DNA from 2 places in the Bradyrhizobium sp. Pa8 genome. Region 1 is predicted to be linked to the other one. Evidence: predicted binding sites of a transcription regulator. Region 1 holds the regulator's gene; the other holds the start of a gene.
The links. The regulator LexA, encoded in region 1, represses DNA repair genes until DNA is damaged. The targets are predictions, from matches to a motif close to TGTTCNNNNTGTGTTCNG.
Positions count from the first base shown of each region.

Region 1 (4,209 bases):
GGGAAGCCCCTCGTCATATCCGAACTGCAGATCCTCGCTCACGTCCCTAAACGCGGACAACCCTTCGCCGTAGAGGCCGCCGCCGAATTCAAGCCGCATGCGCGTGCGGTCAGGCACCCAGAGTTCAACGACGCGAATGAAGGTCTTCATCGAACGTGTCCGCCGTCTCAGCCGCACCAAGCATCGGCCATTTGGCTGCGGAACGGACGTTCAAAATTCAGGCAGGACAGCGCAAACTTCGTGCGGTGGGAGGCGCAACGGCTCGGTCCGCCCGATGGAGTTTCGCGGGACACGAACGACAACATCTCGCCGGCCTCGGCCGGCGATGGCGATTTTCAATCCCGGCCCGACCTGCCGGCGGGGAATGGCTATGTCAGCCGATCGGCAGGCGGGTGATGGTCGGCCGGCTGTCGGTGATGATCTGCGGCTTGTGCTCGCGCTCGCCGACCGGCTGGGTCACCGGTAGTTGCAGCACGGTCGCGCGCTGGCCTTCGACCAGCTGCGTCACCAGCACGGATTTGCCGTCGGGGAATTCGATCGCATCATGATGGCGATCGGGAATGTGCGGATCGATCTTGCCGAACTTGCCGACGCGCGAATTGACGGTGCGCGTCCAGATCCAGCGATTGTCGTAGCGGACGTTGTCGGCGAAGGCGAGCTCCGTTCCCGGGAGCAGGCAGACCGCGACGGTCGGATCGGCTGCGGAGGCAAAGCCGCGCGTCGAGGTGCCGCGGAAGGTTGTCGTGACGATCGTCTCGCCGACTTCGGCGGGGCGCGACGCGACGGCATGCAGGCTGTAGTCACACATCGGGTGCTCCTCATGCAGGGATAGCGACCCACGTCTCTCAATCGAGGCGCAGGCCTCTATCAGAGTGGAAATGTGAAAGGTTCTGCCCGGTTGTAGGCAAATCTACGGCTCGCCGCCGCAGACCGCAATCACATTATCTTTCCCGAATCCACCAGGAACAAAGCCCGCCCCTGTGCATTCCGGAGGCGCGTGTCAGCGCCCCGCAGGCGCCGACCAGCCGGAATATTGCCAGCCCGGCCGCGACGGTTTGTCGACGGCGTCGCGGGCCTTGCGGGCTTCCTCGCTCACGGCGGTATCCTTGCGGACATGGGGTCGCGATTGCGCGGCCAGGGCTTGTGCGGCCAAGGCTTGCGACGCTGATGCTGCGATCAGCGCCACGGCAACTGTGATCTGAACGATCCGGCGCATGACTGCCCCTCGAACCTGAAGGCCGCGAAGCAGGGCTGCTTCGTGCGGCGTGCCGAGGATGTACCGCTGGAGGAGGGGCCGGATAATCTGCGCGAAACCAGAAAGACTATCCAGCGGAAGCGGACAATCGTCCGCTCCAATCTCGGATCGGCGATGCCGATCGAAAGCGCGCGGGGCGCCAAGTAACCGGTACCGGCGCGTCCGGTATCAGTACTTCCGGTACAGCCCGATCAGCTTGCCCTGGATCTTCACCCGGTTGGGCGGGAGGATGCGGACCTCATAGGCTGCATTGGCGGGCTCGAGCGCGATCGAGGCGCCGCGGCGGCGGAAGCGCTTCAGGGTTGCTTCCTCGTCGTCGATCAGCGCCACCACGATATCGCCGGTGTCGGCGCTCTCGTTGCGCTGGATCAGCGCCATGTCGCCGTCGAGAATGCCGGCCTCGACCATGGAATCGCCGCGCACTTCGAGCGCGTAATGTTCGCCCGAGCCGAGCATGTCAGGCGGTACGCTGATGGTGTGGCTGCGGGTCTGCAAGGCCTCGATCGGCGTACCGGCCGCGATACGACCCATCACGGGCACCGCGACGGGGCGCTCGCCCTCGTCCGCGGACGGGCTGGAGGTCGTGCGGACCTTGCCGAGATTGCCTTCGATGACGCTCGGCGTGAAGCCGCGGCGGCTACCGGCGGCGGCCTGAAGCTCGGGCAGCTTGATCACCTCGATGGCGCGGGCGCGGTTGGGCAGGCGCCGGATGAAGCCACGCTCCTCAAGCGCGGTGATCAGGCGATGGATGCCCGATTTCGAGCGCAGGTCGAGCGCGTCCTTCATCTCGTCGAAGGAGGGCGGCACGCCGCTTTCCTTCAGCCGTTCGCTGATGAACCGCAGGAGCTCGTATTGTTTGCGCGTTAACATCTCGACCAAAATCCCCCGGTTGATGTCGTTCGATTCCGAGACGCTGAATTCAGCAGTAAGCCGCTACATGCTCGAAACAAATCATGAACGGACACTATATGTTCGATACATGTTCCGCAACTGCTTAATTTACCGTGAACGCGACAAAGTTCGCGGAACGCACGCGAACGAAGCGATCAGACGGGCAGCCGCAAGACCTCGCAAGGCGTGCCGGCTTCGGCCTTCGGCGCGAATGGCGCGCGCACGAGAAGTGCCTGTGCCGCAGCGAGATTCGCAAGAAGCGAGGAATCCTGGTGATTGACCGGAAGGGCGAGGAGCGTGCCGTCGTCGCGCAGCTCGAGGCGTGCGCGCAGATAATCCTCGCGCTGGTCGTTGGCGCCGACATCGCGGCCGAGCACTGCGCGTTCGCGGCGGTGATGAATCATCGAACGGCCCGAAAGCGCGCGAATCAACGGCACCATGAACAGGAAGCCGCAAACATAGGATGACACGGGATTGCCGGGCAGGCCGATCACGCGCATCGCGCCGAGCCGCCCGTTCATCATCGGCTTGCCCGGCCGCATCGCGATCTTCCAGAACGCCATCGAGATACCTTCGTCCCTCAGCGCCTGTTGGACCAGATCGTGGTCCCCGACCGACGCGCCGCCGGTCGTGATCAGGATGTCCGCGCCGCTCTCCCGCGCGCGGCCGATGCCGGCCGTGGTGGCCTCCAGCGTGTCGGCGGCAACGCCGAGGTCGATGGTATCGGCGCCCTCGCTGCGGGCGAGCGCGTGCAGGGCGTAGCCGTTCGAATAAACGATCTGGCCGGGACCGGGCGTGGTGCCCGGCATCACCAACTCGTCGCCGGTCGCGAGAATCGCGACCTTCGGGCGTCGTCGGACAGGCAGTTGCGGGTAATTCATGCCGGCGGCGAGCGCGAGGTCGCGCTCGGTGAGCCGGGCTCCCTTGCACAGCAGCACGTCGCCTTCCGAGAAGTCGACGCCGGCGGGGCGGATGTGCCGCCCCGTTACGGCGGCTTCCTTGATGGTGATGCACTTGCCGTCCGCGACCGTATCCTCCTGGATCACGACCGAATCAGCGCCATCGGGAACGACACCGCCGGTGAAGATACGCACGGCCTCGCCGGCGCCGACCGATCCCGCAAACGGGCGGCCCGCCGCGACCTCGCCGATCAGGGTGAGCTGGGAGTCGATCTTCGCCGCATCGACCGCGCGCACCGCATAGCCGTCCATTGCCGACATCGCCTGCGGCGGCTGCGTGCGCCGCGCCGCGACATCGCGCGCCAGCACGCGGTGGAAGGCTGCGTCGAGCGCGATCATCTCTTCAGGCAGCGGCTCTGCGCCCGCCAGCACCGCGGCGAGCGCATCGGATACCGGCATCAGGGCCACGGGTGAAAACTCCTGCTGGGCCCGTTCGGGCAAATCGGCGGCGAGAGTTCTAGCCGAGTGCAGGCGCAGAGGCAAAACAGTGGCCGCGCAGGATGATTTGTCCTGCGTCATCCGCTCTACGATGAAGGGTGAGCATCAAGTCCGCCGCGGCATGATCCAGAAGGCGAGACAGACCGGTACGAGGATGGCCATGGCGAGGACGAGAAAGACGAGAGCCACGGCCAGCATCGGTCAGCCCCCCGGCTGCTTGTACGGACTGACGTCCGGCGCTGCGGGGCCTTGATCCTTGTCAGGCAGCGGGTCCGCCTGGGATTTCAGGTCGGCGGCCTTGCTGATCAGTTTTGCGGAAAGGTCAGAATCCGAGGTGGTTCTGGCGAATTTCATCAGCAGAGAGGCCTGCTTGGTGAGGTAGGTTTTGCCCAACACGACGATTGATCCGATGTAGAATTCCCAACGGACTCATGAGTCCTGAGAGGAGCAATCGTTCCGGGAACTCTGTATAAAAATGCACAAAGGGACTTGGTTCCTCGCCCCCGGGGCAAAATAGTTCCATTCGCGGCTCGTCGGCCCGTCGGCCGTCGGTTTGCCGGCCAGAGATCAGATTCCAAGCGCCCTGAGGGCGTTCCCGACGTCGCGGGGCGACGTCACGTGGACCGTGGTCAGGCCGCGCGACCGCGCTCCTTCGATGTTCTCGGC
Region 1 is NZ_CP176767.1:5,217,476-5,221,684, reverse strand. Features, by position in the region: gene ACKWRH_RS24240 (GAF domain-containing protein) at 1-150, opposite strand, end outside; gene ACKWRH_RS24235 (hypothetical protein) at 374-808, opposite strand; gene ACKWRH_RS24230 (hypothetical protein) at 1,001-1,216, opposite strand; gene lexA (transcriptional repressor LexA) at 1,424-2,125, opposite strand; gene ACKWRH_RS24220 (molybdopterin molybdotransferase MoeA) at 2,302-3,513, opposite strand; gene ACKWRH_RS24215 (hypothetical protein) at 3,745-3,939, opposite strand; gene ACKWRH_RS24210 (HAD family hydrolase) at 4,111-4,209, opposite strand, start outside.

Region 2 (4,209 bases), 3.0 Mb from region 1:
GGACCGACGCCGTCATCACATCAGCCCGTCTTGCCCGGCCAGACCCAGTCGCGGATCTCAGGCATGTCCTCGCCGTGTTCGCGCACATAGTGCGAATGTTCGATCAGCTTGTCGCGGAACTGCTGTTGCACCTGCGCGGCCCTGGTCGCCAGACCCGGCACCCGCGCGATCGCCTCGATCGCGAGGTGATAGCGGTCGAGCCCGTTGAGCACGACCATGTCGAAGGGCGTCGTCGTGGTGCCTTCCTCGGCAAAGCCGCGCACATGCATTCCGGCATGGTTGGTGCGGTTATAGGTCAGACGGTGGATGAGATAGGGATAGCCGTGATAGGCGAAGATCACGGGCTTGTCTGACGTGAACAGGCTGTCGAAGTCACGGTCGGACAGGCCGTGCGGGTGCTGGTCTTTCGGCTGCAGCGTCATGAGGTCGACGACGTTGACGACGCGGATCTTCAGGTCGGGCAGCGCCTTGCGCAGCAGATCGACGGCGGCGAGCGCTTCCAGCGTCGGTACGTCACCGGCGCAGGCCATCACCACGTCGGGCTCGCCATCCGCATCCTCCGTGCCGGCCCAGGTCCAGATGCCGATGCCGGCATCGCAATGCGTGGCGGCGCTCTGCATCGACAGCCATTGCGGCGCCGGCTGCTTGCCGGCGACGATCACGTTGATGCGGTCATAGGTGCGCAGGCAGTGATCGGCGATCCACAACAGCGTGTTGGCGTCGGGCGGGAAGTAGATGCGGACGATATCGGCCTTCTTGTTGGCGACGAGATCGACGAAGCCGGGATCCTGATGGCTGAAGCCGTTATGGTCCTGCCGCCAGACATGCGAGGTCAGGAGATAGTTCAGCGAGGCGATCGGTCGCCGCCAGGGCAGATGTCGCGTCACCTTCAGCCATTTGGCGTGCTGGTTGAACATGGAATCGACGATGTGGATGAAGGCTTCGTAGCAGGAGAAGAAGCCGTGACGGCCGGTGAGGAGGTAACCTTCGAGCCAGCCCTGGCAGAGATGCTCGCTCAAAACCTCCATCACGCGGCCGTCCTGGGCGAGATGCACGTCGTAAGGCTCCGTCGGCTCCATCCAGACCCGTTCGGTGGCCTCGAACACGGCGTCGAGCCGGTTTGACGCGGTCTCGTCCGGGCCCATGATGCGGAAGTTGCGCGCCTCGGCGTTGAGGCGGATGACGTCGCGCAAAAATTTGCCGAGCTCGCGCGTTGCTTCGCCGGTGACGCTGCCGGGCTGCGGCACGTCCAACGCAAAACTGCGGAAGTCCGGCAGCTTCAGCTCCTTCTTCAATAGGCCCCCATTGGCGTGCGGATTGGCGCCCATGCGGCTGTTACCTTCGGGCGCCAGCGCCTGAAGCTCGGGAATGAGCGCGCCGCTGCCGTCGAACAGCTTCTCGGGCTCGTAGCTGCGCATCCAGTCTTCGAGGATTTTCAAGTGCGCCGGGTTCTCGCGACAGCTCGCAACGGGAACCTGATGCGCGCGCCAAAAGCCCTCGACCTTTTTGCCGTCGACCTCCTTCGGGCCGGTCCAGCCCTTCGGGCTGCGCAGCACGATCATCGGCCAGCGCGGCCGCTCGACGCTTCTGCGACCGTCGCGGGCATGCTGCTGGATCGAGCGGATGCTTGCGAGCGCGACGTCGAGCGCGTCCGCCATGGCCTGGTGCATCAATTTGGGATCGTCGCCCTCGACGAACAGCGGCTCGTGGCCGAACCCGCGGAACAGGTCGCGGATCTCCGCGTCGCGCATCCGTCCGAGCACGGTCGGGTTCGCGATCTTGTAGCCGTTGAGGTGCAGGATCGGCAGCACAGCGCCGTCATGGGCGGGACTGAGGAACTTGTTCGAGTGCCAGGACGCCGCGAGCGGGCCGGTTTCCGCCTCGCCATCGCCGACGACGCAGGCGACGACCAGGTCGGGATTGTCGAATGCGGCGCCATAGGCGTGGACCAGCGCGTAGCCGAGCTCGCCGCCTTCGTGGATCGAGCCCGGCGTTTCCGGCGCCGCGTGGCTCGGAATGCCGCCGGGGAAGGAGAACTGCCTGAAAAGTTTGCGCAATCCGTCCGTATCCCGCGCGACGTCAGGATAGATCTCGCTGTAGCTGCCTTCGAGATAGGTGTTGGCCACCATGCCCGGGCCGCCGTGGCCGGGACCGCAGATGTAGAGCACGCTGACATCGAGCGCGCGGATGACGCGGTTGAGATGGGCGTAAATGAAGTTCAAACCGGGCGTCGTGCCCCAATGGCCGAGCAAGCGCGGCTTGATGTGCTCCGGCCGCAACGGCTCGCGCAGCAGCGGATTGTCGAGCAGATAGATTTGCCCGACGGAGAGGTAGTTCGCGGCGCGCCAATAGCGATCGAGCAGATCGAGGTCGCTGCTCCCTGAGGCCGATTGTCGTTGATTTGTCATGTTCCTGCTGACCTTCACCCGGCGATCGTCACCAACTTTGTTCCGGTGCGATTGATCCCTGTCCGGCATCGAACAGGATCGTCGCGACGGGTGTGTTGCGTGAGGTCAAAGGAACGCGCCCGAAATTTGGACGGCTACTGTGCATGGGGTTGTTTCTCAGTTTTTTGTTTGTGTTCTTGATTTGTTCCTTTGGCGTGCTATCTTGGCTTCATGAGTCCAGCATCCTCTCATGCTCTCAAGCACCCGCCGGTCACGGCGCCCTCCGAGCCGGCGGGTGCGGACTCTGATTTTCCCGAACTGGCGGTCGCCATCGGCAAACAGCGCAGGCGAGGGCGGGGTGCGCAGTCCAATGCCAGCGGCCGCTTCGAGGCCGAGGCCCGCGTCGCCTTCGACGATGGCTGGCAGAGCCTGGAGGAGCTGCCGCCGTTCAAGACCAGCGTCGGCGTCGACACCTCGCGCAAGGTGATCACCCACAACGAGTCCCCCGATATCGGCTTCGACCGCTCGATCAATCCCTATCGCGGCTGCGAGCACGGCTGTGTCTATTGCTTCGCGCGGCCGACGCACGCCTATCTCGGCCTGTCGCCGGGGCTCGACTTCGAGTCAAAGCTGTTTGCCAAGCCCGAGGCGCCTTCGCTGCTCGAGAAAGAGTTGGCCGCGACCGGCTACGAGCCGCGGATGATCGCGATCGGGACCAACACCGATCCGTATCAGCCGATCGAGCGCGAGCACAAAATCATGCGCGGCATTCTCGAAGTGCTGGAGCGCGCCGGCCATCCCGTCGGCATCGTCACCAAGTCGGCGCTGGTCGTGCGCGACATCGACATTCTCGCGCGGATGGCCAAGCGCAACCTCGCCAAGGTCGCGATATCAGTCACCTCGCTCGATCCAAAGCTCGCGCGCACTATGGAGCCGCGCGCGGCGACACCGCCGAAACGGCTGGAGGCGCTGAAGCAGCTCTCGGAGGCCGGCATTCCGACCACTGTGATGGTCGCGCCCGTGATCCCCGCGCTGAACGATTCCGAGATCGAGCGCATCCTTGATGCCGCCGCCCATGCCGGCGTCAAGGAAGCCTCCTATGTGCTGCTGCGGCTGCCGCTGGAGGTGCGCGATCTCTTCCGCGAATGGCTGATGGCCAACTATCCGGACCGTTACCGCCACGTCTTCACCCTGATCCGCGACATGCGCGGCGGCCGCGACTACGACGCGAAATGGGGCGAGCGGATGAAGGGCACCGGACCGATGGCCTGGACCATCGGCCGCCGCTTCGAGATCGCCTGCGACAGGCTTGGGCTGAACAAGCGGCGCTCCAAGCTGACGACGGATCACTTTGCGAGGCCGAAGCGGAACGGCGATCAGCTCAGCCTGTTCTGATCGGGAAACGGAAGAGGCGTAGCATGAGTCAGGAACTTACCGCGCCGGTGCCGCGGCTCACCGTCATCACACTGGGTGTGAGCGACATTCGTGCCAGCATCGCCTTCTATGACGCGCTCGGCTTCTCGCGTCGGCTGAAGGCGACCGGCGAGGCCGTCGCCTTCTACGATACCGGTGGTCCGGTGCTGGCCCTGTTTCACTGGGATAAACTCGCGGCCGACGCCAAGTTGCCGGACAATCCGAGGCCCGCGGCCTTCCGCGGCATGACGCTCGCCTGGAACTGCGCCACGCGCGACGAGGTCGATGCGGTTCTGGCCTTCGCTGTCGGCAAGGGCGCGGCGCTGCTGAAAGCGGCGCATGAGACCGACTACGGCGGTTATTCCGGCTATTTCGCCGACCCCGACGGCCATCCCTGGGAAGTCGTGGT
Region 2 is NZ_CP176767.1:2,260,879-2,265,087, forward strand. Features, by position in the region: gene ACKWRH_RS10285 (acetate/propionate family kinase) at 1-16, opposite strand, end outside; gene ACKWRH_RS10290 (phosphoketolase family protein) at 21-2,408, opposite strand; gene ACKWRH_RS10295 (PA0069 family radical SAM protein) at 2,619-3,782, shown strand; gene ACKWRH_RS10300 (VOC family protein) at 3,806-4,209, shown strand, end outside.
Region 2: the regulator LexA is predicted to act here: its motif matches at 2,580-2,597, upstream of ACKWRH_RS10295 (PA0069 family radical SAM protein).